Regions from separate parts of the Streptomyces araujoniae genome, predicted to be linked through region 1. Evidence: riboswitches for the same ligand, from Rfam matches in the RefSeq annotation. Region 1 holds a riboswitch; each other region holds the start of a gene.
The links. Region 1 has a riboswitch for cobalamin ahead of ACQ9ZG_RS06085 (cobalamin biosynthesis protein). Riboswitches for the same ligand answer to the same signal wherever they lie in the genome.
Positions count from the first base shown of each region.

Region 2: another riboswitch for cobalamin. It lies ahead of metE (5-methyltetrahydropteroyltriglutamate--homocysteine S-methyltransferase); the one in region 1 lies ahead of ACQ9ZG_RS06085 (cobalamin biosynthesis protein).
Region 3: another riboswitch for cobalamin. It lies ahead of ACQ9ZG_RS23390 (ribonucleoside-diphosphate reductase subunit alpha); the one in region 1 lies ahead of ACQ9ZG_RS06085 (cobalamin biosynthesis protein).
Region 4: another riboswitch for cobalamin. It lies ahead of ACQ9ZG_RS11265 (ABC transporter substrate-binding protein); the one in region 1 lies ahead of ACQ9ZG_RS06085 (cobalamin biosynthesis protein).

Region 1 is NZ_CP194070.1:1,431,675-1,438,674, forward strand. Features, by position in the region: gene ACQ9ZG_RS06060 (hypothetical protein) at 1-279, opposite strand, end outside; gene ACQ9ZG_RS06065 (alpha/beta hydrolase) at 465-1,592, opposite strand; gene ACQ9ZG_RS06070 (class II aldolase/adducin family protein) at 1,796-2,455, opposite strand; gene ACQ9ZG_RS06075 (inorganic phosphate transporter) at 2,733-4,001, shown strand; gene ACQ9ZG_RS06080 (hypothetical protein) at 4,014-4,253, shown strand; cobalamin riboswitch at 4,416-4,544, shown strand; gene ACQ9ZG_RS06085 (cobalamin biosynthesis protein) at 4,782-5,807, shown strand; gene ACQ9ZG_RS06090 (cobyric acid synthase) at 5,866-7,000, shown strand, end outside.
Region 2 is NZ_CP194070.1:6,692,074-6,699,073, forward strand. Features, by position in the region: gene ACQ9ZG_RS28540 (CoA-acylating methylmalonate-semialdehyde dehydrogenase) at 1-998, opposite strand, end outside; cobalamin riboswitch at 1,226-1,404, opposite strand; gene cobF (precorrin-6A synthase (deacetylating)) at 1,590-2,387, shown strand; gene ACQ9ZG_RS28550 (hypothetical protein) at 2,526-2,723, opposite strand; cobalamin riboswitch at 2,997-3,213, shown strand; gene metE (5-methyltetrahydropteroyltriglutamate--homocysteine S-methyltransferase) at 3,375-5,699, shown strand; gene ACQ9ZG_RS28560 (pyridoxal phosphate-dependent decarboxylase family protein) at 5,915-7,000, shown strand, end outside.
Region 3 is NZ_CP194070.1:5,394,116-5,401,115, reverse strand. Features, by position in the region: gene ACQ9ZG_RS23410 (carbon starvation CstA family protein) at 1-156, shown strand, start outside; gene ACQ9ZG_RS23405 (YbdD/YjiX family protein) at 153-356, shown strand; gene ACQ9ZG_RS23400 (hypothetical protein) at 487-1,164, shown strand; gene ACQ9ZG_RS23395 (GNAT family N-acetyltransferase) at 1,164-1,673, shown strand; cobalamin riboswitch at 1,726-1,860, shown strand; gene ACQ9ZG_RS23390 (ribonucleoside-diphosphate reductase subunit alpha) at 1,995-4,409, shown strand; gene ACQ9ZG_RS23385 (ribonucleotide-diphosphate reductase subunit beta) at 4,409-5,428, shown strand; gene ACQ9ZG_RS23380 (ABC transporter ATP-binding protein) at 5,611-6,582, shown strand; gene ACQ9ZG_RS23375 (ABC transporter permease) at 6,579-7,000, shown strand, end outside.
Region 4 is NZ_CP194070.1:2,657,708-2,664,707, forward strand. Features, by position in the region: gene ACQ9ZG_RS11240 (PLP-dependent cysteine synthase family protein) at 1-365, opposite strand, end outside; gene ACQ9ZG_RS11245 (MoaD/ThiS family protein) at 365-643, opposite strand; gene ACQ9ZG_RS11250 (putative leader peptide) at 767-877, opposite strand; gene ACQ9ZG_RS11255 (ABC transporter ATP-binding protein) at 947-1,744, opposite strand; gene ACQ9ZG_RS11260 (FecCD family ABC transporter permease) at 1,821-2,861, opposite strand; gene ACQ9ZG_RS11265 (ABC transporter substrate-binding protein) at 2,858-3,856, opposite strand; cobalamin riboswitch at 3,897-4,091, opposite strand; gene ACQ9ZG_RS11270 (M67 family metallopeptidase) at 4,122-4,544, opposite strand; gene ACQ9ZG_RS11275 (amino acid permease) at 4,745-6,190, opposite strand; gene ACQ9ZG_RS11280 (DUF2017 domain-containing protein) at 6,525-7,000, opposite strand, start outside.

The sequences.
Region 1 (7,000 bases):
GGGGCGGGCGGTGTCGCCGTGCAGCTCGATGAGGCCGGCCAGCCGGGCCCGGTCCCAGCCCGCGCGGACCTGGGCCGGGGAGAGTTCCAGGGCGGTGGCGGCCCGTTCGAGCGCCTGGGCGGCGAGCGGGGCGGAGCTGCCGGGAGCCGGGGCGCCGGCCGCCCAGTGGGCGATCCGCACGGCATCGGCGAGGACCGCCCTGGCCTGGCGGGCCAGTTCCGTGCGGGGAGGGGTGCCCTCGGGGGGCCGGGGGGCCGGCCTGGTGCGCCGGGTGGACACGGCCCTGCGGGCGGTGGCGAGGGGTCGCGGGCGGACAAGTCGCAGCCTGGAGTCGCGCGGGGTACGGGACGTCACGGGAGCAGTCTTGCCCCTGACGGCCCGAAAGCCCAAACGGAAGGCGTTTCCCCGTTACCGGCACCGTTTCGCGGGGCCCGGTGACCAAAGGGACCGATCCCCGCATCACCTCACATCAGGGGCGTGAGGAAGCGCCGGAGGGTCTCCTCGTACCGCCCGGGATCGGCGTTCCACATCGACGCGTGCGGAGCCTGCCGTACGGCGTGCAGGCTGACGAGGTCCGGGCGGCGCGCGGCCAGCTCCCGGGAGGGGCCCCAGGGGGCGATGGTGTCGTCGGGGCCGTGCAGGATCAGCGTCGGGGCGGGCAGCGCGTCGGGCAGGGCCGGGTCCAGGAGCGGGTCCGAGGCCATCCCCGTCCGGCCCTGGGCGGCGCGGACGGCAAGCGGCAGGAGGGCGGCGGGGACACCGCGGGCGACGGCGAGAGCGCGCAGGGTGGTCTGCCAGTCCAGGACCGGGGAGTCCAGGACGAGGCCGCCGATCCGTTCGCGGAGCGGGGAGCCGACCGCCGCGTGCAGGGCCATGGAGGCGCCGGTGGACCAGCCGTACAGGATCACGCGCCGGGCGCCGTAGCGGACGGCGAAGCGCAGGGCCGCGTCCAGGTCGCGCCACTCGGAGGCGCCGAGGTGGCCGAGGCCGTCGGCGGGGCGGGGGGCTCCGGGGTCGCCCCGGTAGGCGAGGTCCAGCACGGGGAGCTGACGGTCGGCGAGGAAGCCCATCAGGTTCATGGGGTGGTCGCGGGTGGTGCCGAGTCCGTGGGCGGTGATGACCCAGGTGTCGCGCTCGCCGGGCACCCACCAGGCGGGCAGGCCGCCCAGTTCGCCGGGGATCTCGACCTCCCGGTACTCCAGGCCGAGGGCGGTGCCCGGGTCGCCCCGGTACAGCTCGGGGGTGAGGCGGACCTTGTCGCCCGGCTCCAGGGTGCCGGTGCCGATCCGCTCCAGTCGGCGGACGACGGTGTCGGCGGTGGTCTCGGCCCCCTCGACGACGGGGCCGACCACCGCGTGGCCGCCGGGCCCCTCGATCCCGTACGTGCCGGGGCGGAGCGCGGTGAGGGAGCGGGTCAGGGTGATCCGGCCGGGCGCCGTGGCGTGGACGGTGAGCCTGCGGTCGGCGGGGAGGGGCCGTCCGGGGGCCGCCTTGAGGGCGGCGTCGCTGGCGTACCGGCCGGCCGCGACCGCTGCCGCGCCGGCGCCGAGGATCGTGGTGACGGCCGTTGCCGTCGCAGTTGCCGGGCGCACCGCTTCAGTGTCGTGGGGCGGGCGGCGTGGTGCCAGTGGGCGGGGTCCGTCCGGTGCCGCGCCCACTCCCCCGGCCGACCGGGGGCCGCCGGACGGCCGAGGGGCGCGGGGCCGGAAGCGGGGAGGACCGGGGCGGGGAGGCCGGGGGGCCGGGAGGGCCGGGGTGTGAAGGGCCGGGGCGGGGAGCGACGGGGTGCGGGGCGTCAGTCCTGCTGTCCGTATCCCTTCAGCGCTTCCGTCACCTCGTCGAGCTGGGCGCGGCTGAGCAGGGACGGGCTCAGGCCCGGTACGGCGTTCGCGGTGAGCCAGAGGCGGCAGAGCCACTCCAGCTGGGCGGTGCGCTCGTAGGCCTGGTCGAGAGTGGTTCCGTAGGTGACGGTGCCGTGGTTGGCGAGCAGGCAGCCGGTGCGGCCGCGGAGGGCGGTGAGCATGGCGTCGGCCAGCTCCGGGGTGCCGTAGCGGGCGTAGGCGGCGGTACGGACGGGGCCGCCGAGGACGGCGGCCGCGTAGTGCACGAGCGGCACCTCGGTGACGAGCGTGGAGACGGCGGTGGCGTGCACGGCGTGGGTGTGGACCACGGCGGCCGCGTCGGTCTCCCGGTAGACCGTGAGGTGGAGGGGGAGTTCGCTGGTCGGCCGGAGCCTCCCGAGGACCTGGCGGCCGTCGAGGCCGACGCCGACCGCGTCGCGCGGTCCGAGCCGGTCGTAGGGCACCCCGCTGGGGGTCACCAGGACCAGGTCCCCGACCCGGGCGGAGACATTGCCCGAGGTGCCGACGACCAGCCCGTCGGCGGCGCTGCGGCGGGCGGTCTCGACCACCTTCCGCCAGGCCCGGGCGACGGATTCCGGCTGCTGCTCGCTCATGGGGCGAGCGTAGGGGTGACGGCCCGGAAGCGGAACGTGATCCCCCACGTGACGGGGATCTCTTCCGGGCCCGGGACCGTCCGTCAAAGTCTTCGCCAACGAGGGGTAAAGGGCAGCCCAGGCGGTGCCCCAGGGACCCTGCACAGCCCCTCGCGCACACAAACGGAACCGGCGCACTCCGCTTGGGGACACCACAGCGCCCCGCCCAGTTCATCTTCCGTTCACTCAGGTTGCCTACGGTCCACGAGCCACTGACGTCGAACGATTGCCTGGGTAAATGGAACACATCACGCTGCTGCTTGCGATTGTGGTCGTAACAGCTCTCGTGTTCGATTTCACGAACGGTTTCCACGACACCGCCAACGCGATGGCGACCACCATCTCGACCGGCGCGATGAAGCCCAAGACAGCGGTGGCCATGTCCGCCGTTCTCAACCTGATCGGCGCGTTCCTGTCGGTGGAGGTCGCCAAGACGATCTCCGGCGGGATCGTCAACGAAGACGGCATCAGAACAGAGGTCATCTTCGCGGCGCTCGTCGGCGCCATCCTGTGGAATCTCTTCACCTGGCTGCTGGGCCTTCCGTCCAGCTCCTCCCACGCCCTGTTCGGCGGTCTGATCGGCGCCGCCGTGATGTCGGCCGGCTGGTCCTCGATCAACGGCGGCACCGTCGTCACCAAGGTGCTGCTGCCCGCGATCGCCGCCCCGCTGGTCGCCGGGATCGCCGCGATGCTGGCCACCCGGCTCACGTACCGGATCAACCGGAACGTCACCGACCCGAACCAGCAGAAGTCCACCGCCAAGGGCTACCGGGCCGGGCAGATCGCCTCCGCCGGTCTCGTCTCGCTCGCCCACGGCACCAACGACGCCCAGAAGACGATGGGCATCATCACGCTGGCGCTGGTCACCAGCGGTGTCCTGGCCCCCGGCTCCAACCCGCCCATGTGGGTCATCGTCTCGGCCGGTGTCGCCATCGCGCTCGGCACCTACCTCGGTGGCTGGCGCATCATCCGCACCATGGGCAAGGGCCTCACCGACCTCCAGCCGCCGCAGGGCTTCGCCGCCCAGACCAGCGCGGCCACGGTCATCCTGGCCTCCTCGCACCTCGGCTTCTCGCTCTCCACCACGCAGTCCTGCTCCGGCGCCGTCATGGGCGCGGGCCTCGGCCGCAAGGGCGGGGTGGTCCGCTGGTCCACCGCCACCCGGATGTTCGTCGCCTGGGGTCTGACGCTCCCGGCCGCCGCCCTGGTCGGCGCCGGTGCCGAGTTCCTCACCAAGCAGGGCCCCTGGGGCATCGCCGTCACGGCGGTCATCCTGGTCGGCGGCTCCTTCGCCATCTGGCTGGCCTCGCGCCGCGAGCCGGTCGACCACACCAACGTCAACGACACCGACGACACGACGGCGGACGAGCCGCAGGGCGTCGTCACCACCGCCATGGCCGCGGTCGCCCCGCCGCCCACCGCCGGTGCGGTCTCCGAGCTCTCGACCACCATCCCGGCCCCGGCCGGGGCGCCCGACGACACGCCCCGCCCCGCGGCCACGGTGTAAGGACAGATCCGCATGAAAATCGACTGGGCAGCTCTCGCCTCCGTCTTCGGTGTCAGTCTCGTCGTCACCGTCGCACTGGTCGGCGTCTTCACCCTGGGCATCGTCGCCCTCTCCAAGCTGTCGGCCCCGGCCGACAGCGACACCCCCGCCGCCTCCGGCGGTACGGCAGCGCTGGCGCGCACCGGCGCGTACGCCGCCTTCGCGGCGTGCGTGGCGGCGGTCGCGTACGGCATCTATCTGATCGTCGCCTGACCCGCGCCGACGCACTCCATCGGGCCGGACACACCACCGTGTGTCCGGCCCGATGCGCGTCCGCGTGTGCGTCTGCGCACACCGGGCCTCCGCAGGTCAACAGCAAGTTGACGGCCGTTCTCGCAGCGTGGTGGACTGCCTGGGCCATTACGGCGACAGGAGAGGAAGCCGGTGCGAATCCGGCGCGGTCCCGCCACTGTCACCGGGGAGCACTCCCCCACACCGGAGTCACGGCCCGCCGCGCGCGGGCTGGAAGGCCGGGGGACGTGCGGATCCGGGAGCCAGGAGACTCTCGTCGCCGGACACGTCGAACCAGGGCGCGGACCCTGAGTTAAGGACCTGACGCCATGCCTGGCCGCCGAGCGCCGCAGCCGCCGTTGCCGCTGTTCCCGTACGTGCCGTCGTTCCCGCACGTGCCGCTGTTCCCGTACGCCGGAACCTCCCGCCCCGCGACGGCCTGACCCCGTGCGTGCCGATCGCGCTCCTCTGCGCGCCGATCGCCTTCCCGTACGCGCCGGCCGCGCTCCTCTGCGTGCCGGGCGCGTCTTCGCGTACGGCGCCACCGCCGGGCTCGTCGCCGACGCCCTGCTCGGTGACCCCCGCCGGGGGCACCCCGTCGCCGGTTTCGGGCGGGTGGCCGCGCGCGTGGAGTCGCTGCTGTGGCGGGACGACCGGGGCCGGGGCGCGCTGCACACCCTCGTCTGCGCCGGAGGCGCCGTGGGGGCCGCCGCGCTGACCGCCCGTGCCGTACGGGGGCGCCCCGCGCTCGCCGTCGCGCTGACCGCCGCCACCACCTGGTCGGTCGTCGGCGGTACGTCGCTGGGCCGGGAGGCCCGCGCCATCGGGGGCGCGCTGGCCGCCGGGGACCTGGAGGTGGCCCGGGAGCGGCTGCCGCATCTGTGCGGGCGCGACCCGCAGGCCCTGGACGGCCCGGGGATCGCCCGCGCGGTCGTGGAGTCGGTCGCGGAGAACACCTCGGACGCCGTCGTGGGCGCGCTGGTGTGGGGCGCGATCGGCGGGGTCCCCGGGCTCGTCGGCTTCCGGGCCGCGAACACGCTGGACGCGATGGTCGGCCACAAGTCGCCCCGCTACCGCCGCTACGGCTGGGCCTCGGCCCGCCTGGACGACGTGGTGGGCTGGCCCGGCGCCCGGCTGACCGCCGCGCTGGCCGTGGTGGCCGGCGGGCGGCCCGCGGAGGCCGTACGCGCCTGGCAGGCGGACGCGCACCGCCATCCGAGCCCGAACGCGGGCCCGGTGGAGGCGGCGTTCGCGGGGGCGCTCGGCGTACGGCTGGGCGGCACGCTCGCGTACGCCGGGCGCGTGGAGCACCGGCCGGTGCTGAACGGGGCGTCCGGGCGGGAGGTCCGGGGCAGCGACATCGAGCGGGCCGTCGGGCTCTCGCGGCGGGTGGGCGCGCTGGCCCTGGGGGTCTGTGTAGCGGGCCGGCTGGTGGCCGGGCACCTGGTCGCGAACCGGTCGGCCGCAGGGCGTTCGGGGGCAGGACCTTCGACCGCAGGGCTTTCGGTCGGGGCACGGAAGCGGGGGCGGGGATGACCGGCGTGGGCGCGAGCGGTACGGCATCGAGCGGTGCGGTACGGGAACGGGGGCGGGCATGAGCGGCGGCGGGCTGCTGGTCGCGGGGACGACCTCCGACGCGGGCAAGAGCGTCGTCACGGCGGGCATCTGCCGCTGGCTGGTGCGCCGGGGCGTGAAGGTCGCGCCGTTCAAGGCGCAGAACATGTCCCTCAACTCCTTCGTCACCCGCGAGGGCGCCGAGATCGGGCGCGCCCAGGCCATGCAGGCCCAGGCCGCCCGGGTGGAGCCGACGGCGCTGATGAACCCGGTGCTCCTGAAGCCGGGCAGCGACCGTTCCAGCCAGGTCGTCCTGATGGGCAGGCCGGTCGGCGAGATGAGCGCCCGGGGGTATCACGGGGGCCGTCAGGAGGCCCTGCTCGGGACGGTCACGGACTGCCTGGAGCAGCTGCGGTCCACGTACGACGCGGTGATCTGCGAGGGCGCCGGGTCACCGGCCGAGATCAACCTCCGGCGCACCGACATCGTGAACATGGGCATCGCGCGGGCCGCCCGCTTCCCCGTGCTGGTCGTCGGGGACATCGACCGGGGCGGGGTCTTCGCCTCGTTCTTCGGGACGACGGCCCTGCTGAGCGCGGAGGACCAGTCGCTGGTCGCGGGCTATCTGGTGAACAAGTTCCGGGGCGACGTCTCGCTGCTGGAGCCGGGGCTGGACATGCTGTACGGGCTGACCGGGCGGCGTACGTACGGGGTGCTGCCGTACGCCCACGGGCTCGGCATCGACGAGGAGGACGGGCTGCGGGTCTCCCTGCGGGGTGCGGTGCGCGAGTCGGTCGTGGCGCCGCCGCACGGGGAGGACGTGCTGCGGGTCGCGGTCTGCGCGGTGCCGCTGATGTCCAACTTCACGGACGTGGACGCGCTGGCCGCCGAACCGGGCGTCGTCGTGCGGTTCGTGGACCGGGCCGAGGAGCTGGCCGACGCGGACCTGGTCGTCGTGCCCGGCACGCGCGGCACGGTGAAGGCGCTGGCCTGGCTGCGTGAGCGCGGGCTCGCGGAGGCGCTGGTGCGGCGGGCGGCCGAGGGGCGTCCGGTGCTGGGGATCTGCGGCGGGTTCCAGGTGCTCGGTGAGCGCATCGAGGACGAGGTGGAGTCGCGGGCCGGGGTCGTGGACGGGCTGGGACTCCTTCCCGTACGCGTCCGCTTCGACCGGGCCA
Region 2 (7,000 bases), 5.3 Mb from region 1:
CGGTCCACCGCGTCGCGGCCCACCAGCGGCCCGAAGTCGGCGTCCGGGTCGTCCGAGCGGCCGATCCGCAGCTCGCCGATCCGCTCGGTGAGCCTGGCGACCAGCGCGTCGGCGGTGGCCTCACCGACCGGCACGGCCACCGAGATCGCCATGCACCGCTCGCCCGCCGAGCCGTACCCGGCCCCGATCAGCGCGTCCACCGCCTGGTCCAGATCGGCGTCCGGCATCACGATCATGTGGTTCTTGGCCCCGCCGAAGCACTGCGCCCGCTTCCCGTGGGCGGCGGCCGTCGCGTAGATGTGCGCGGCGATCGGCGTCGAGCCGACGAAGCCGAGCGCCTTGACGCGCGGGTCCTCCAGCAGGGTGTCCACGGCCTCCTTGCCGCCGTTGACGACGTTCAGGACCCCCGGCGGAAGCCCGGCCTCCAGGAAGAGTTCGGCCAGCCGCAGCGGTACCGAGGGGTCGCGCTCCGAGGGCTTGAGGATGAAGGCGTTGCCGCAGGCCAGGGCGGGCGCGGCCTTCCAGAGCGGGATCATCGCCGGGAAGTTGAACGGGGTGATGCCCGCGACCACGCCGAGCGGCCGGCGCAGCGAGTGCACATCGATCCCGGCGCCCGCGTTGTCGGTGAACTCGCCCTTCAGCAGATGCGGGACACCGGCCGCGAACTCCACCACGTCCAGACCGCGCGCGATGTCGCCGTGCGCGTCGGCCACGGTCTTGCCGTGCTCGGAGGAGAGCAGCCGGGCCAGGGAGTCCTTCTCCTTCTCCACGAGCTGGAGGAAGCGCAGCAGCACGCGGGCGCGGCGCTGCGGGTTCCACTCGCCCCACTCCCGCTGGGCCTCGGCGGCATCGGCGATGGCGGCCTCGGTCTCGGACCGGCCGGCCAGCGGCACCCGGGCCTGCACCTGCCCGGTGTTGGGGTCGTAGACATCGCCGTACGTGCCCGAGGTGCCGGGCGTGTGCTTGCCGCCGATGAAATGGGTGAGTTCGCGGACCATGGAAACCTGCTCTCGTCGGTGAGATCGTCAGGAGAGATCCGGGGATGGCGCACGGCTGCCACCGGCCCGCGCACCGGTCGGGTGCACGGGGGCGCGGAAGGGCTGCCGCCAGGGGGGACGCGAAGGGCGGGGCCGTCAGGGGGCGGGGAGAACCGCTCGCCGGGACGTGCCCGCGGGGCCGTGGGTGCGGACCGGTGCCATGCGTGTCTGCTCCATCCTCGTGGAAACACGGAACTATTCCCGTGGCCGGTATCCTGACTCCCGGATCAGCGCGCGCCCTCGTGCCTTCCCGACGGCTGGTTCGCCGTCAGTGGCGTGTCCTGCGAGGACGGACTCCCCGGTCACAGTGGCGGGACCGCGCCGGAATCGCACCGGCTTCCCTGACACCACGGGCCTTCGAGGCGCCCGGCACGATGCCGGTCGCCTCTCTGCTCACGAACATATAGTTGGACGTCCTAGTAAGTCCACCCCGCCTCGCTCCGACACGGACGCGCCCTCGCCCCGGGCCGGGTCCTGCCCGCGCCGGTCGGTGCCGACGGCCGCCCCGCCCCCTGCCCGGGCCGGCGGCCCGCCCTGGCATGATCGGCCGACATGAGCGACGCACCACCACGCCACATCCTCGTCATCGGCATGGGCGCCGGTGACCCCGACCACCTGACGCTCGCCGCGATCAAGGCGATGCGCCGGGCGCAGGTCTTCTTCGTGCTCGGCAAGGGCCGCGAGAAGGAGTCCCTCACCCGGCTGCGACGGGACATCCTGGCCGAACACCTCACCGGCCCCTACCGGGTCGTCGAGGCCGAGGACCCCTGGCGGGACCGCACCCAGGACGACCGGGGGCGCTACACCTCGGCGGTCCACGACTGGCGCCACCGCCGCGCCGACATCTGCGAGCGCCTGATCGCCGAGGAGCTGGCACCGGGGGAGTGCGGGGCCTTCCTGGTCTGGGGCGACCCGTCCCTGTACGACAGCACCCTGGCGATCCTGGAAGACATCCGGGACCGGGGGACGGTGGAGTTCGGGCATGAGGTGATCCCCGGCATCAGCAGCGTCTCCGCCCTCGCCGCCCGCCACCGTACGTCCCTGAACCAGGTGGGCCGCCCGATCCGCATCACCCCCGGCAGGCGGCTCGCGGAGGGGTTCCCGGACGACGACGGCGACATCGTGGTGATGCTCGACGGCCACGAGAGCTTCACCCATCTGACGGGCCGGGGGCTGTGGATCTACTGGGGCGCCTACATCGGCACCCCGGACGAACTCCTGGTCTCCGGCCCGCTCGACGAGGTCGCGGACCGGATCAGCCGCGTGCGCGCCGAGGCCCGCGAACGGCACGGCTGGATCATGGACACGTACCTGCTGCGTCAGGGGCCGGGCGCGTCGGGCGGCGCCTGAGGCGGTGAAGCCGCCCGTATCCGAGGCGGTGTCGGCCGCTGATGGGCCCCGGCCCGTGAGCGGGGGCCCGGACAAGGGGTGGCGGGCCGTGCGAGGCGCGGGCGGCGGCGCCGCACCTCGTCGTCGGGCCCTGCCGGGTCAGCTCCGGGACTCGTGCGCCCGGATCAGGCCGAGCCCGTGGCCGAGGCTCGGGCACTCGGCACTCAGCTCGTTGCCCCGCACCAGATAGTTGTCCACGCGCCCGTCGGTGGCGCGCTCCACGGCCCGGTACTGCGTGCCGTTCACCGTGATCGTCCAGCCGTCGCCGTCCTGGGCCCAGCCGACTGTCTTCTTCATGCAGCGCTCCCCTTCTCTCCTCGCCGCCGCGGGTCGGCGGCCGTGTATTGGCAAGAAGAACGGCCTGTGACGCTCAGTGGTTCCGGCTCGCCTACGCCATTCGGTTACATCTGTGTCACCGTGCCACCACGAGCTGACCGGAAGTCAGCGAACGGGCGAAGGGGAGCGGAATCCGGGCCGTCCGAAGCCGCCGGGCGCCCTCCCTGCGTGGCCCGTGTCTCATTTCACTGTCCGAAGTGTGAACAACGGTGTGCGCCCGGCGGTCGTCCGCTTAGGGTGACCGGTGCAGCTGGTTCGCCCCGTCAGCCGGACGGGAGCGTCGTAAGAGGGAACCCGGTGGGAATCCGGGACTGCCCCGCAGCGGTGAGCGGGAACGACCGCCGTCATACGCACTGGACCCGGACGGGTCTGGGAAGCGACGGCCACTAGGTGTCTGCCCCCGGCAGACGTGCCCGCGAGTCCGAAGACCTGCCCGTTGCCCGCACGCGACCGTTCGTGTGCGGAGTTCCCGGTGACCTCGTGGGCGGGTCGGCGTAACCGTCGGGTGGACGGACACGGTCAGCGTGTCGCGTTTCCGCCCGGTCCGTCACCCCTTCGCGTCCGCGTTCCGTCCCGGGAACAGCTGGAGACACGCTCGCGAAGGAGAGTCACGTGACAGCGAAGCCCGCAGCCGCGGCAGCACGGGCCACCGTGTACGGCTACCCCCGCCAGGGTCAGAACCGTGAACTGAAGAAGGCCGTCGAGGGCTACTGGAAGGGCCGCGTCGACGCGGGCGCCCTCCGGCAGACCGCCGCCGAACTGCGCCGGGGCACCTGGCAGCAGCTCGCCGAGGCCGGCGTCCACGAAGTGCCGACCGGTGATTTCTCGTACTACGACCACGTCCTGGACACCAGTGTCATGGTCGGCGCTGTCCCCGAGCGGCACCGCGCTGCGGTCGACGCGGACGCCCTCGACGGCTACTTCGCCATGGCCCGCGGCACCCAGGACGTGGCGCCGCTGGAGATGACCAAGTGGTTCGACACCAACTACCACTACCTGGTCCCCGAGTTGGGGCCGGACACGGTGTTCACCGCCGACTCCGCCAAGCAGGTCGAGGAGTTCAAGGAGGCCCTGGCGCTCGGCCACACCCCGCGCCCGGTCCTGGTCGGCCCCGTCACCTACCTGCTGCTCGCCAAGGCGGCCCCCGGAGTCGCCGCCGGCTTCGAGCCGCTGACCCTGCTGGATAGGCTGCTGCCCGTGTACGCCGAGGTCCTCGCGGACCTGCGGGCCGCCGGCGCCGAGTGGGTGCAGCTGGACGAGCCCGCCCTCGTCCAGGACCGCACCCCGGCCGAGCTGAACGCCACCGCCCGCGCCTACCGCGAGCTGGGCTCACTGGCCGACCGGCCGAAGCTGCTGGTCGCCTCCTACTTCGGCCGGCTCGGCGAGGCCCTGCCCGTCCTGGCCAAGTCCCCGGTCGAGGGGATCGCGCTGGACTTCACCGAGTCCGGCGCCGCCAACCTCGACGACCTCGCGGCGGCCGGCGGACTGCCCGGCAAGCGGCTCGTCGCGGGCGTCGTCAACGGCCGCAACATCTGGATCAACGACTACGAGAAGTCGCTCGCCACCCTCGGCACGCTCCTGGGCCTCGCGGACCAGGTCGACGTCTCCGCCTCCTCCTCCCTCCTGCACGTCCCGCTGGACGCGTCGGCCGAGCGGGACATCGACCCGCAGGTGCTGCGCTGGCTGGCCTTCGCCCGGCAGAAGACCGCCGAGATCGTCACCCTGGCCAGGGGGCTCTCCCAAGGCACCGAGGCCATCGCCGCCGAACTCGCCGCCAACCGCGCCGACCTGGCCTCCCGCGCCGACGCCCCCATCACCCGCGACCCCGCCGTCCGGGCCCGTACGGCGGCCGTCACCGATGCCGACGGCCGCCGCTCCCAGCCGTACGCCGAGCGGACCGTGGCCCAGCGCGCCCACCTCGGGCTGCCGCTGCTGCCCACCACCACCATCGGCTCCTTCCCGCAGACCACCGAACTCCGCACCGCCCGCGCCGACCTGAGGGCCGGCCGGATCGACGGGGCCGGGTACGAGGAGCGGATCAAGGACGAGATCCGCGAGGTCCTCTCCTTCCAGGAGAAGGCCGGGATCGACGTCCTGGTCCACGGCGAGCCCGAACGCAACGACATGGTGCAGTACTTCGCGGAGCAGCTCACCGGCTACCTCGCCACCCAGCACGGCTGGGTCCAGTCGTACGGCACCCGCTACGTCCGCCCGCCGGTCCTCGCCGGGGACATCTCGCGCCCCGAGCCGATGACCGTGCGCTGGACGGCGTACGCGCAGTCGCTCACCGAGCGCCCGGTCAAGGGCATGCTGACCGGACCGGTCACCATGCTCGCCTGGTCCTTCGTCCGCGACGACCAGCCGCTCGGCGAGACCGCCCGCCAGGTGGCGCTCGCCCTGCGCGACGAGGTGAACGACCTGGAGGCGAACGGGACTTCGGTGATCCAGGTCGACGAGCCCGCCCTGCGCGAGACGCTGCCCCTGCGCGCTGCCGAGCACGCCGCGTACCTGGAGTGGGCGACGGAGTCCTTCCGCCTCGCCACCTCCGGGGTGCGTCCGGACACCCAGATCCACACCCACATGTGCTACGCCGAGTTCGGTGACATCGTCCAGGCCATCGACGACCTCGACGCCGACGTCATCAGCCTGGAGGCCGCCCGTTCGCACATGCAGGTCGCCCGCGAACTGGCCGCCCACGGCTATCCGCGCGAGGCCGGACCCGGCGTCTACGACATCCACTCCCCGCGCATCCCGAGCACCGAGGAGGCGGCGGCCCTGCTGCGCAAGGGACTTGAGGCCATCCCGGCCGAGCGGCTGTGGGTGAACCCCGACTGCGGCCTGAAGACCCGCGGCTGGCCCGAGACCCGGGCCTCCCTGGAGAACCTGGTCGCCGCCGCGCGGGAGATCCGCGCGGAGCTGCCCACCGACGCGGCGTGATCCGTCCCGGTGCGGGAGCGGCCACCGCCGCCTCCGCACCGGGACACCCCACGTGACACCCGCTGCCCCCGACTCCGGTCGGGGGCAGGCTCGTTCGGAAGACCGGGCGGTCGGGCCGGGTGGCCGGAGTGCGTTCTCCCCCGAGGGGAGAGTTAGGTTAGCCTAACCGGCGAATCCCGATGGTGGATCTTGCACGTCGATCGAAGGACTGCGCCATGGAGCGTGCTCAGGGCCTGCCGCCCGCCCGGCTCCCCCTGGAGCGTGGCGGTACGGGAGATCTCCTCGCGGGCGGCGCCGACGGGCCCGGCCGGGTGCGCGCCCTGACCTCGGTCGTCCTGGACACGCTGGAGACCGCCGCCCGTGTCCGGGGCGGCCCCCTGCCCGCCGGAGGGCCGGACGCCGTGGCCCGGCGGACCGCAGCCCTGTGCCACCCGGTGCTGCCGGAGGAGGGCGTGGGCGCCGAGGCCGCGCTGGCGGGCCTCGTGCGGGCGGTGGCCGAGGGCGCCGCCGACCCGGCCGACCCCGCGTGCGCCGCCCATCTGCACTGCCCGCCCCTCGCCGTGGCGGTCGCGGCGGAGGTGGCCGGGGCGGCGCTCAACCCGTCGATGGACTCCTGGGACCAGGCGCCCGCCGCCGGGGTGGTCGAGGAGCTGACCACCACTGCCCTGGCCCGGCTCGTCCACCCCGAGGCCCCCGCCCCCGACGCCCTCATCACCAGCGGCGGCACCGAATCCAACCTGGTCGCCCTGCTCCTCGCCCGTGAACGGGCCGCGCCCGCCCCGCTGCGGGTGGTGACCGGCGCCAACGCCCACCACAGCGTGCACCGGGCCGCCTGGATGCTCGGCCTCCCCGCCCTGGCGGTCGTCCTGTGCCGCGACGGCCGTACCGACCCCGCAGCCCTCGGCCGCGCCCTGGCCGCACTCGACGGTGCCCCGGCCCTGGTCGTCGCCACCGCCGGGACCACCGACGAAGGCCGGATCGACCCGCTCCCCGAGATCGCGGAGATCGCGGAGCGGTACGGGGCCGAACTCCACGTCGACGCCGCGTACGGCGGGCCCCTCCTCTTCAGCGAGCGGCTGGCACCCCTGCTCAAGGGGCTCGACCGCGCCGTCTCCGTGACGTTCGACCTGCACAAGCTCGGCTGGCAGCCGGTCGCCGCGGGGGTGCTGGCCGTCGCGGACACCGCGCTGCTCGCCCCGCTCTCCCTGCGCGCCGACTACCTCAACGCCGACGACGACACCGAGGCCGGGCTGCCCGACCTGCTCGGCCGCTCGATCCGGACCAGCCGGCGCCCCGACGCC
Region 3 (7,000 bases), 4.0 Mb from region 1:
GTCAAGCTCCACGAAACGCCGTTCGTGCAGTCGAAGTTCGTCGCCCCGGCCTCGCTCTTCGCCACCAAGGAGGAGAAGGCCGAACTGGCGGAGGCCGGAGTCGGCCCCGAGGGCGGCCTGCGCAAGGAGCCGGCCGGGACGGGGAGCCGGACATGACCGTCGCAGACGTCCGGCGGGTGGCGGGGCGGATCCGTTTCTACGTCCGCGAGCTGACCGGCGAGGCCGCGTACGACCGCTATGTGGCGCACGCCAGGTCACACGATCCGGACGCGCCGGTGATGAGCCGCCGCGCCTTCGAGCGCAGCCGTACGGACGCCCGCGAGGCGGACCCCCGCGAGGGCTTCCGCTGCTGCTGACCCCTGTCGGCCGATCGGGGCCGCCGCACCCCTTCCGGGGCGCGGCGGCCCCTTTTCGCGCCCCGGGCGAGCCCGTCCGCCGTTCGGTCCCCCGGTGCGCGGAGCCCCGACCGTACGAAAGGATGTGCCCATGGCATCGCACATCCGGCGGCCCCGGCTCCGCCCCCTCCTCCTGGCCGCGGCCCTGGCACTGGCGGCGGTCACGGGCTGCGGCACCGCGCCGGCGCCCGGTTCGGAGCCGGCGGCGGAGCGGAGCCCTTCGGCCGGACCGGTGCCCGACCGGGCGGAGCTGGAGGCGCGGGCGGGCGCGGCGCAGCTCGTCACGGACCATGTCTGGGTGACCGGGGCCGCGGGCTACGCCCTGGCGCGCCAGTCGGTCGGGGTGCTCGGTGACGACGGGTTCGGCAGCTCCTACACCGCGCCGGACGGCGGTCTGTTCCAGCTGTCGGTGGAACGCCGCCCGCACGCCGTGGCGGAGTGCACGGGTGCCGCCGCGCCCGCCGGCGGCACGGAGCCCCCGGAGACGTGCGAGCGGGACGGCGAACACTGGTACCGGGCCACGGAGTCGGACCACGCGTACGCCCGGGAGCGGGGCGGGCTCGTGATCACGGTGAGCGGGGCGCGCGAGAGGGTGGACCGGGCGACGCTGCGGTCGGCGGCGCGGGCCGCCCACCGCGCCGACGACCACGAGCTGGACCGGGTGCTGCCGCCCGCCGGGGGCGGCTTTGGACAACGGCCCGTCGAGCGCGGCGACCTGCCGCCGGTGGGCGACGGTGCCCCGGACAACGAGGTGGGAGCGAGCGGCTGATGGATCTGACGATCAGGGTGGCGGAGCCCGCCGAGTACGCCGTACTCGGCGAGATCATCGCCGAGGCCTACCTCGGCGACGGTCTGCTGGACGGCCCGGCGGACCCCTACCTCCTCAAACTGCGGGCGGTGGCACAGCGGGCGGCCGAGGCCGAGGTGCTCGTGGCGCTCGACGCGGACGGGGTGGTGGTCGGGGGTGTGACGTATGCCGCTCCCGGCACTCCGTGGCGCGATATCTCCGGTCCGGACGAGGCCGAGTTCCGGATGCTCGCCGTGGCCCGCGCCGGGCGGGGACGGGGCGTGGGAGAGGCGCTCGTCCGGGCGTGCGTCGAGCGGGCCCGGTCCGCCGAGGGCGTCCGGGGGCTGGTGCTGTCGACGCAGCCGGCCATGCTCCCGGCCCATAGGATCTACCGTCGGCTCGGCTTTCTGCGGACCCCTGAGCGGGACTGGGAGCCGGTTCCTGGCCTGCGCCTCATGACCTTCCGGCTGGAGCTGGAGACGGCCTCCTGAAGGGCGCAAGCAATCAACGCGACACAACATGTGGGGGCCGCATCATCTGGCGGCCCCCACATGTATGCTCGACCTCGCTGTCGCCGCAGGGGAATCCGGTGCGAATCCGGAACTGTCCCGCAACGGTGTGATCAGTGTGCTTTTGCACACCCGAAGTCCGAAGACCTGTCGACAGTACGTCCGGCTCGCCCGAACCGGACGGTAGACGTCCGGGCCTCGCGGATGGGCCGGTGGACGCCGTAGCAGTGCTGCCTTGTCAGGCATCGTGCTGCCCGGTTTCCCCGCTCGCCGCCGGCCCCCAGCCGAGCGAGGGAAAGCCCAGTGACCATCGCGCCCGCCGATCCGGTTTCAGCCACCGAATCCGCTGCCTCCACCGCGTCCGGAGAAGGCACGACCGACGGACCCGGGACCGCCCTGCTGCGGACCCTGACCGACCTCACCGTCGATCTGCCCGACACCGACCCCGGACGGGTCGCCGCCTCCGCGCTCCGCGGGCGCAACGCCCGCTCCGACGAGGCCGAGTTGCGCACGCTGGCCACCGAGGCGGCGGCGGGCCTGATCTCCGAGGACCCGGCGTACTCCAGGCTCGCCGCCCGGCTGCTGACCCGGACGATCGCCGAGGAGGCCGCGAGCCAGGGCGCCACGTCCTTCTCCGCCTCGGTCGCCGTCGGCCACCGCGAGGGCCTGATCGCGGACCGCACCGCCGCCTTCGTGGAGCTGCACGCCGAGGCGCTGGACGCGCTGGTGGAGCGGACGCTGGCCGAGGGCGCGGACGACCGCTTCGGCTACTTCGGCCTCCGTACGCTGCACAGCCGTTACCTGCTGCGCCACCCGCTCACCCGTCAGGTCATCGAGACCCCGCAGCACTTCATGCTGCGCGTGGCCGCGGGCCTCGCCGAGGACGAGTCGGTGCGCGCGCTGGACGAGGTCGCCGCGCTCTACGGGCTGATGAGCAAACTGGACTACCTCCCCTCCTCCCCCACGCTCTTCAACTCCGGCACCCGGCACCCGCAGATGTCCTCCTGCTATCTGCTGGACTCCCCCAAGGACGAGCTGGACTCGATCTACGACCGCTACCACCAGGTGGCGCGTCTGTCGAAGCACGCGGGCGGCATCGGCCTCTCCTACTCCCGTATCCGCGCCCGGGGTTCGCTGATCCGGGGCACCAACGGGCACTCCAACGGCATCGTGCCGTTCCTCAAGACGCTGGACGCCTCCGTGGCGGCGGTGAACCAGGGCGGCCGGCGCAAGGGCGCGGCGGCGGTCTACCTGGAGACCTGGCACGCGGACATCGAGGAGTTCCTGGAGCTGCGCGACAACACGGGTGAGGACCAGCGGCGTACGCACAACCTCAACCTGGCGCACTGGATCCCGGACGAGTTCATGCGCCGCGTCGACGCGGACACCGAGTGGTCGCTGTTCTCCCCCGCCGACGTGCCCGAGCTGGTCGACCTGTGGGGCGACGAGTTCGACGCGGCCTACCGCGCGGCCGAGGCCAAGGGCCTGGCCCGCAAGACGATGCCGGCGCGTGAGCTGTACGGCCGGATGATGCGGACCCTCGCCCAGACCGGCCAGGGGTGGATGACGTTCAAGGACGCCTCCAACCGGACCGCGAACCAGACCGCCGAGCCGGGCCGGGTCGTGCACTCCTCGAACCTGTGCACGGAGATCCTGGAGGTCACCAACGACGGCGAGACGGCCGTCTGCAACCTGGGCTCGGTCAACCTGGGCGCGTTCGTGGCCAACGGCTCGATCGACTGGGAGCGCCTGGACGCCACCGTCCGTACGGCCGTGACCTTCCTCGACCGGGTCGTCGACATCAACTTCTACCCGACCGAGCAGGCCGGGAACTCCAACTCCCGCTGGCGGCCGGTCGGCCTGGGCGCCATGGGCCTCCAGGACGTCTTCTTCCAGCTGCGCCTGCCGTTCGACTCCCCGCGGGCCCGCGCCCTCTCCACGCAGATCGCCGAGCGCATCATGCTCGCGGCGTACGAGGCCTCCTGCGACCTGGCCGAGCGCTCGGGCCCGCTGCCCGCGTGGTCGGAGACGCGTGCCGCGCGCGGTGTGCTCCACCCCGACCACTACGACACCGAGCTGAACTGGCCGGAGCGCTGGGACGCCCTGCGCGCCCGGGTCGCGAAGACCGGCATGCGCAACTCGCTGCTGCTCGCCATCGCGCCGACCGCGACGATCGCCTCGATCGCCGGTGTGTACGAGTGCATCGAGCCGCAGGTCTCCAACCTGTTCAAGCGCGAGACGCTCAGCGGCGAGTTCCTCCAGGTGAACGCCTACCTGGTGGACGAGCTGAAGAAGCTCGGCGTGTGGGACGCCCGCACCCGTGAGGCGCTGCGCGAGGCCAGCGGCTCGGTCCAGGGCTTCGCCTGGATCCCCGAGGACGTGCGGGCGCTGTACCGCACGGCGTGGGAGATCCCGCAGCGCGGTCTGATCGACATGGCGGCGGCCCGTACGCCGTTCCTCGACCAGAGCCAGTCGCTCAACCTGTTCCTGGAGACGCCGACGATCGGCAAGCTCTCCTCGATGTACGCGTACGCCTGGAAGCAGGGGCTGAAGACGACGTACTACCTCCGCTCGCGCCCGGCGACCCGGATCGCCCGTGCCGCGTCCGGCCAGGCGGCGGCCGCCGCCCCCATTCCCGTACAGCAGGCGACGGCTCCCGACGCGGACGCCATCGCCTGCTCCCTCGAAAACCCCGAGTCCTGCGAGGCCTGCCAGTAATGAGCACCACGAACAACGAGAAGAACCTGCTCGACCCGGGATTCGAGCTGACCCTGCGTCCCATGCGGTACCCGGACTTCTACGAGCGCTACCGGGACGCGATCAAGAACACCTGGACCGTGGAGGAGGTCGACCTCCACTCGGACGTGGCCGACCTCGCCAAGCTGTCGCCGGGTGAGCAGCACATGATCGGCCGGCTGGTGGCGTTCTTCGCGACCGGCGACTCGATCGTCTCCAACAACCTCGTGCTGACGCTGTACAAGCACATCAACTCCCCCGAGGCGCGGCTGTACCTGTCGCGGCAGCTCTTCGAGGAGGCCGTGCACGTCCAGTTCTATCTGACGCTGCTGGACACCTACCTGCCCGACCCGGACGACCGGGCGGCGGCGTTCGACGCGGTCGAGGAGATCCCCTCCATCCGCGAGAAGGCGCAGTTCTGCTTCAAGTGGATGGACTCGGTCGAGACGATCGACCGCCTGGAGACGAAGGCCGACCGCCGTCGCTTCCTGCTGAACCTGATCTGCTTCGCGGCGTGCATCGAGGGGCTGTTCTTCTACGGCGCCTTCGCGTACGTCTACTGGTTCCGCTCGCGCGGCCTGCTGCACGGCCTCGCCACGGGCACCAACTGGGTCTTCCGTGACGAGACGATGCACATGAACTTCGCCTTCGAGGTCGTGGACACCGTCCGCAAGGAGGAGCCCGAGCTCTTCGACGACGCGCTCCAGCAGCAGGTCACCGACATGCTGAAGGAGGCCGTCGAGGCGGAGCTGCAGTTCGGCCGCGACCTGTGCGGCGAGGGTCTGCCGGGCATGAACACCGAGTCGATGCGCCAGTACCTGGAGTGCGTCGCCGACCAGCGGCTGGCCCGCCTGGGCTTCCCGACGGTGTACGGCTCGGAGAACCCGTTCTCCTTCATGGAGCTGCAGGGCGTCCAGGAGCTGACGAACTTCTTCGAGCGCCGCCCGTCCGCCTACCAGGTGGCGGTGGAGGGCTCGGTCGGGTTCGACGACGACTTCTAGGCCCGTTCCAGAACCTGAAAGGCCCCACCGTGCCGCGGAGCACGGTGGGGCCTTCCGCGTCCCCTGACGGCATGACGAGAACCGGCCGAACGGAGAAAACACTTGGACTGGACCAAGCCTTGGCGTGCACACTCTCAGATCGATCACGCCCGACCGGGCCCAGCTCGCTCAGAGAGGCGTACATGCCCGTCATCGAAGTGGCAGACCTCGTCAAGGAGTTCAGTCGGCCCAAACGGCAGGAGGGCGCCTTCGCCGGCATCCGCACGCTCCTGACCCGTGAGCGGACCGTGAAGCGCGCGGTCGACGGCGTCGACTTCACGGTCGAGCGGGGCGAGATGGTCGGCTATCTCGGCCCCAACGGCGCGGGGAAGTCCACCACCATCAAGATGCTCACCGGCATCCTCGTCCCCACCTCCGGCACGGTCACGGTCGCCGGTGCCACGCCCTGGCGGGACCGGTCCCGCAACGCCCGCCGGATAGGCGTGGTCTTCGGCCAGCGCAGCCAGCTCTGGTGGGACCTGCCCCTGCGCGACTCGCTCTGGCTGATCGGCCGTCTCTACGACGTGCCGGAGGCCCGGTTCCGCGAGAGGCAGCGGGAGTTCAGCGAGGTGCTGGACCTGGGCCCGTTCCTCGACACCCCCGTCCGCCAGCTCTCCCTGGGCCAGCGGATGCGCGGCGACCTCGCCGCCGCGATGCTCTACGACCCGGACATCCTCTACCTGGACGAGCCGACGGTCGGGCTGGACGTCATCGCCAAGGAGCGGATACGCACCTTCGTCGGGGAGCTGAACCGGGAGTCGGGCACGACGGTCGTCCTCACCACCCACGACCTGGACGACGTCGAGGAGCTCTGCGACCGGATCGTCCTCATCGACCACGGCAAGGTCGCCTACGACGGCGCGGTGGACGAGCTGAAGACCCGCTACGCCCCGCACCGCGAACTCGTCGTGCAGACCGACCGGCTGGAGAGCGTCGAGGGCGCGGAGGTCGTCCGCCGGGAGGACGGCAGGGTGTGGCTGCGCTTCGACCCCGTACGCACCCCGCCCGCCGAACTGGTGGCGGCGGTCCTGGCGCAGCACCGGGTGACCGACCTCTCGATCGTGGAACCCGAGCTGGAGAGCGTCATCCACCGGATCTACGCGGACCGCGGATGACCGCCGCACCGGCCCCCACCGCGGCGAGGACGCCCCCCGCCTCCGCGGGACAGCCGCTCGGAACGCTGCTGCGGGCCCATCTCGCCTGCGCCCGGATGGAGTTCCGGGCCGCCCTCACCTACCGCACGGCCTATCTGTCGTCCTTCGTGATGATGCTCCTCCAGATCTGGCTGCTGACCGTGGTCTGGAAGGCCCTCTACGACGGCCGTGCGGAGGTGGACGGACGCAGCCTCGCCACCATGACGGCGTACGCGACCCTGACGGCGCTCCAGTACCAGCTGGTCAGCCCGTGGCGGTCCTCCCCCATCGACCAGCGGGTCCGGGAGGGCAAGGTCGCCGTGGACCTGCTGCGGCCCGTCGGCTTCCCCGGGCAGATGCTCGCCGGCCAGCTCGGGTGGGCGTCGGCCGCGGTCCCGGT
Region 4 (7,000 bases), 1.2 Mb from region 1:
TTGGAGCCGCCCGCGGCCGGGGAGGAGATGATCTCGGCGCCCCACATGGCGAGCAGGTCGCGCCGTTCCTGCGAGGTGTTCTCCGGCATGACGCAGACGATGCGGTAGCCCTTGAGCTTGGCCGCCATGGCGAGCGAGATGCCGGTGTTGCCGCTGGTGGGCTCCAGGATGGTGCAGCCGGGGGTGAGCCGGCCGTCCTTCTCCGCCTGTTCGACCATGTGGAGCGCGGGGCGGTCCTTGATCGAGCCGGTGGGGTTGCGGTCCTCCAGCTTGGCCCAGATGCGGACGTCCTCGGACGGGGACAGCCGCGGGAGGCGGACGAGGGGGGTGTTCCCCACGGCCGCCAGCGGGGAGTCGTACCGCATCAGCGCATGCCGCCGGCGACGGCCGGGAGGATGGTGACATTGTCGCCGTCGCTGAGCTTGGTGGAGATGCCGTCCAGGAAGCGGACGTCCTCGTCGTTGAGGTAGACGTTGACGAAGCGGCGCAGCTGCTCGCCGTCGACGATGCGCTCACGGATGCCGTTGTGGCGGCTGTCCAGGTCGGCGAAGAGGTCGGCGAGGGTGTCCCCGTTGCCTTCGACGGCCTTGGCGCCGTCGGTGTAGGTGCGGAGGATGGTCGGGATGCGGACCTCGATGGCCATGGCGTGGGCTCCTGTCGAAAGCGGGAGGTGGCGTGGGGCGCGCGTTTCTTCCCCCGCGCGGGGGGTGGGGCGTGGTGCGTGGGACTCGCGCGGGCCCGGCCCGTCAGGCCGTGCGGCTCGCGGTCAGGCTGCGGGCGGGGGACAGATCGCGCTCTTGAGCCTGCACAGGTCGACGTGCAGCCGCGCGACGAGCAGCGTGCCCGGCGTCCTGTTGCTCACGTCATGGGGAACCATGCGGGCATCGTATCGATTCCCGGCCGGGAAACCCGAGTGTGATCCCACATCGTGGATGGTTGGCGCCCATCATGCGGACAGGACTGGGCGGCCGGGTCCCTCCGGGAGGTAGACGACGGTGGGGGCGCCGGTCTTCGGATGGGTGCTGACCTCGGCGGCGACGCCGTACACCTCGCCCAGCAGCTCCGCCGTCAGCACCTCCTCAGGGGTGCCGGAGGCGACGACCCGGCCGTCCTTGAGGACGTAGAGGCGGTCGCAGTAGTACGCGGCGAGGTTGAGGTCGTGCAGGGCCAGCAGGTTGGTGGTGCCCAGGCCCCGGACCAGGGAGAGGATCTCCAGCTGGTAGCGGATGTCCAGGTGGTTGGTGGGCTCGTCCAGGACGACGAGCGCGGGCTGCTGGACCAGGGCGCGGGCGACCAGGGCCCGTTGGCGTTCGCCGCCGGAGAGCGAGGCGAACGTACGGGGTTCGAGCGCGGCGATCCCGACCCGTTCCAGGGCGTCGGTGACCAGGGCGGTGTCGGCGGCGCTGTCCGCCTCCCAGAACCGCTTGTGCGGGGCGCGGCCCATGGCGACGACCTGGCCGACGGTCAGTTCGAAGCCGGCGTGGCTCTCCTGCGGGACGGTGGCGATGCGGCGGGCGCGGGACTTCACGGGGAGGGTGGCGAGGTCGTCGCCGTCCAGGAGGACCCGGCCGTGGGTGGGGCGCAGGGTGCCGTAGACGCAGCGCAGGAGTGTGGTCTTGCCGCTGCCGTTGGGGCCGACCAGGCCGACCGTCTCGCCGTCGGCGGCGATGAGGTCGACCGCGTCGACGAGGTGGCGGCCCTCGCCGGTCCCGTACGAGAGGGCCTCGGTGCGCAGGGTGGTCACGGGCGGGCTCCCTCGGGCGTGCGGACAGTCGTCGTGCGGGCGCGGCCCCCGTCCTCGGGGGCGGATCGTACGGTGCTCATGCCGGCGCCCCTTCCGGCCGGCGCCGCAGCATCCACAGGAAGAACGGGCCGCCGGTGAGCGCGGTGAGCACACCGACCGGGATGTCCTGCGGGGCGGCCAGGGTGCGGGCGGCCAGGTCCGCGAGGACCAGGAACACCGCCCCGCCGAGCGCGGCCACCGGCAGCAGCGCCCGGTGCGAGGCGCCCACCGCCATCCGGGCCATGTGCGGGACCATCAGCCCGACGAAGCCGATCGCCCCGCTGTACGCCACCAGCGCCCCGGTCATGAGCGAGGCGAGGACGAAGACGGCGGCCCGGAAGCGGGCGGTGTCCAGGCCCAGCACGGTCGCGCCCTCCTCCCCCACCAGGAGCAGGTCGAGCGGGCGGGCCAGGGTGAGGAGGACGGCCGTACCGGCGATCAGGGTGATCGTCGGGAGCGCGAGCATGTCCCAGCGGGCCGCGCCGAGGCCGCCGAGGGTCCAGTAGAGGACTTCCTGGAGGTGGTCGGCGCGGGCGGAGGTGACCAGGATCAGGCTGGTGAGGGCGGAGAGGATGTAGGAGACGGCGACCCCGGCGAGGACGAGCCGGTTGGTGGTGAGGCCGCCTCCGCCGCGCGCCAGGGTGTAGACGAGCAGCAGGGAGAGCAGCGCGCCGGCGAACGCGGCGGCCGGGATGGTCACGGTGGTGGCGAGGGAGGCGCCGATACCGAGGACGATCACCAGGACCGCGCCGGTGGAGGCCCCGGAGGAGACGCCGAGGAGGAACGGGTCGGCCAGCTGGTTCCGTACGAGGGCCTGGAGGACCGTGCCGATGACGGCGAGTCCGGCGCCGACGACGATGCCGAGCAGGACCCGGGGCAGCCGCACGTCCAGGACGATCGTGCGGAACGGGCTCGCCTCCGCCCGCCCGGTCAGGATGTCGATCACCTGGCCGGGCGGGATGCGGACGGAGCCGAGGGCGAGGGCGGCGACCACGGCGGCTGCGAGGAGGGCGGCGAGGGCGCCGACGACCAGGGTGTAGCGGAGCAGCCGCCGCGGTGCGGGGGTGCGGCAGGTCACGGGGTGGTGGCCGCCGGGTGGAGCTGGGCCGCGAGCTTCTCGACGGCGGCGGGGACGCGGACGCCGAGGACCGCGTCGGAGAGCGGCATCACCGCGAAGCGCTTGTTCTTGATGGCCGGGACGTCCGCGAGGGCCGGGTCGGTGAGGAGGCGCTTCTTCTTCTGTTCGACGGTGGTGGAGCCGTAGTCGTAGATCACGATCGCCTCGGGCTTGCGGGCGACGACGTTCTCCCAGGAGGCGTCCCCGAAGGACTTGTCGAGGTCGGCGAAGATGTTGGTGCCGCCGGCGCGCTTGATCAGCTCGTTGCCGATGCCCTTGCCGCCCGCGGTGAACGCGGTCTTGTCGCCGCTGTCGTAGACGAAGACGGGGAGGGCCTTGAGGTCCTTGAGCTTCTCGGCCGTGGCGGCGTTGTCGGCCTTGGCCCGCTTGATCCAGGCCTCGGCGCGGTCGCTGACGCCGAAGGTGCGGCCGACCTCGCGGATCTCTCCGTAGAGGGTCTCCATCGGGGTGTCGGCCTCGGCGCAGCTCTCGGTGTTGAGCCGGGTCTCGATGCCGGCCTTCTTCAGCGCCTCGCGGCCGCGCCCGTCGCCCGCGGCGAACGCGCTGGCGTAGCCGCCGTAGACGAAGTCGGGGTCGGCGGCGAGGACCTGCTCGTAGGAGGGGTACTCCTTGGCGATGACCGGGACGGAGGCGTAGTCCTCGGCGTACTTCGGCAGCACCTTGTCGTCGAGGTAGGCGGTGCCGACGAGGGACTTGGTGAGGCCCAGCTCCAGCATGATCTCGGTGACGTGCTGGTTCATGGTGACCACGCGCTTCGGCGCGGCCTTGTACGTGGTGGTGACACCGCAGTTGGTGACGGTGTACGGGAAGCCGTCGCTCTTCTCCGCGGCCTCGGGCCCGCCCTTGGCGTCGGGGCTCTCCGAGGAGGAGCAGGCGGTGAGGGCGAGCGGGAGCAGCACGGCGGCGGCTATGAGCGCGGGGGTGCGCCGGGACATGGCGGGGCCTCTCCGGGGGATTTCCGCGTCCCCTGGTCGATGCGGGAGAAGGCGGCGGGCCAGTTCCTGGCTTCCGGGCCGCCCTCCCGCGCGGAGTCGTCCACCGGGGAGTCGTCCGTACGGGAGGGGGCCCGGTCACAGTGGCGGGACCGTGCCGGATTCGCACCGGCTTCCTGGTTCCTGCTGCCTTGTGTTCGGGTCTGGGGTGCAGTGTGCCAGACGGATCCGGAGGGTCGGCGGGGCCCCCGGGGAGGAGCGTCGCGGCTCAGTACGCCTCGACGACCTGCACGTCTTCCTCGGTGATCTCGCCGTCCACGATGCGGTACGAGCGGAACTGGAAGGGGCCCGAGCCGTCGGTGTCGGCGGTGGAGACCAGGACGTAGTGGGCGCCGGGCTCGTTGGCGTACGTCACGTCGGTGCGGGAGGGGTAGGCCTCGGTCGCGGTGTGCGAGTGGTAGATGATCACGGGCTCCTCGTCGCGGTCGTCCATCTCGCGGTAGAGCTTGAGGAGGTCGCCGGAGTCGAACTCGTAGAACGTGGGCGAGCGGGCGGCGTTGAGCATGGGGACGAAGCGCTCGGGGCGCCCGGTCCCGGCCGGGCCCGCCACCACACCGCACGCCTCGTCGGGGTGGTCGGCGCGGGCGTGGGCGACGATCTGGTCGTGGAGCGCCTGGGTGATGGTCAGCATGGCAAGAGGATAGGCATGCGGCCCTCTCCGTACCGGTGGGTGGTACGGGGAGGGCCGCATGGTGGACGCCGGGGCCGTGGGGGGAGCTGAGCGGCCGGGACGCCCTGGGGAGGAGGGCCGGTCCAGGGCCCGTGGTCGACGGGCCCGCCCTCGGGTTCGGTGCTCGACGCGAGCGGGTGGGGTGCTCGCCGGAGCCTGGGTCAGCGCTTGGCGAAGGCGGTGTTCTCCGGGTCGCGCGACTTGAGCACCAGGTAGGAGACGCCCAGGAGGAGCGCCCAGAGCGGGGCGCAGTAGAGCGAGATCCGGGCGTCCTGGTCGATCGCCATCATGACGATGACCATGCCGATGAAGGCGAGCGCGAACCAGCTGGTGTACGGGGCTCCCGGGGCCTTGAACGAGGAGTGCGGGAGCACGCCCCGGTCGGCCATGCGGCGGTAGCGGATCTGGCTGAACAGGATCATGATCCAGGCCCACATGCCGGAGATGGTGGCGAAGGAGACGACGTAGTTGAACGCCTCGCCCGGCCACTGGTAGTTGATCCAGACGCCGACGAGCATCAGGGCGGCGGAGAAGGTGGTCCCGGTGAGCGGCAGGCCGTTCTTCGTGAGCTTGGTGAAGGCGCGCGGGCCCTGTCCGTTCATGGCCAGGTCGCGGAGCATGCGGCCGGTGGAGTACATGCCGGAGTTGCAGGAGGAGAGCGCCGCGGTCAGGACGACGAAGTTGACGATGGCGGCGCCGATGCCGAGCCCCATCTCCTCGAAGGCCTTCACGAACGGCGAGACGCCCGGCTTGAAGGTGGACCACGGCACGACCGACAGGATCATGATCAGGGCGCCGACGTAGAAGACGGCGATGCGCCACGGCACGGTGTTGATGGCCTTGGGCAGCACGGTCCTGGGGTCCTTGGACTCGCCCGCGGTGACGCCGACGAGTTCCACGGCGAGGAAGGCGAACATGACGATCTGGAGCGTCATCAGCATGCCGCCGATGCCGTTGGGGAAGAACCCGCCGTCGTTCCAGAGGTTGGAGACGGTCGCGGTGTCGCCCGCGTCGGAGAAGCCGATGGTCAGGACGCCGGCGCAGATGAGGATCATGCCGACGATGGCGGTGACCTTGACCATGGAGAACCAGAACTCCAGCTCACCGAAGAGCTTCACGGAGATCAGGTTGGCACCGTACAGAATGACGGTGAAGACGAGCGCGGAGAGCCACTGGGGAATGTCCCACCAGTACGTCATATAGGTGGCGGCGGCGGTGACTTCGGTGATTCCGGTGACGACCCAGAACAGCCAGTAGGTCCAGCCGGTGACGAATCCGAAGAAGGGGCCGATGAATTCGCGCGCGTACTCCGAGAAGGAGCCGGAGACCGGGCGGTACATGAGCAGTTCGCCCAGCGCCCGCATGATGAAGAAGATGACCAGCCCCGCGAGGCAGTAGGCCAGGATGAGGCTGGGTCCGGCCCGGTCGATCGCTTTGCCCGCGCCGAGGAAGAGCCCGGTGCCGATGGCTCCGCCGATGGCGATCATCTGGATCTGACGGGCGCCCAGACCTCGCTGGTACCCCTCGCCACCGGTCTCCGCCGCCGCGGCGCCCGCGCCGGGCTTTCCGCTGTCGGCCTGTCCCTCGTCGACCTGTGCCGATGTCATGTGTGGTGCGCCTTTCTCCACGCCGATCCGCGCCCTCAAGGCCGCGGATCAGGTCCTGATCCCCCCGGATATGGATGGAGTGCCACCGGCGTTCGGCCGGCTTGTGGCGACCCCCGGGAACAGGGGTGGCGTCCCCGGGCGATCGTGAAGATTTATCACGGCCGTCACAGGACACCATGGGACATTCTGTGGCGCACCCCACAGATAAAAGCGGACAAGAAACCCCATCCATCAGGAAAGGCGCTTATGTCTTGGGGCGATCATTACCCGGATCTGAGCGTCCGTTGAGCGAACGGAGTGGGCGCGGGCCGGCGCGGGACGGGGGCGGCGCCGATTACGGCATCTGGGTCTCGACGAGCGTTTCCTGGAGCGCGCCGAGCCAGAGATAGGCCATCACCATGGGCTTGCGCGGGTCGCTGTCGGGGAGCCGGTAGAGCGAACCGCTCTCACCCTCGTCCTCGTCGGAGACCTCCAGCCGGGTGCCGATGGTGAGGCGCAGGTCGTTGAGCGCGCCGAGCCAGGCGCGGCACTCCAGGGCGGTGAGGGTGAGCACGGCCGCGCCGTCCCCGGCGGGCGAGAGGGCGTCCAGCGTCCGCACGACGGCGAGGGCGTCCTCGCGCTTGCGGGTGCGCAGGTCCATCTCGGTGAAGCGGCGGAACTCGGCGGACAGCTCGCGCAGCTCCTCCTCGCCCGCGCCCTCGGGGGCGGACCCGTCGGGGCCGCCGTACGCGTCGGGGAAGAGCCGGGCCAGGGCCGGGTCGGAGGGCGGCTTGCTGGGCCCCTCGGCGAAGAGCGCGGCGAGCGGGTCCT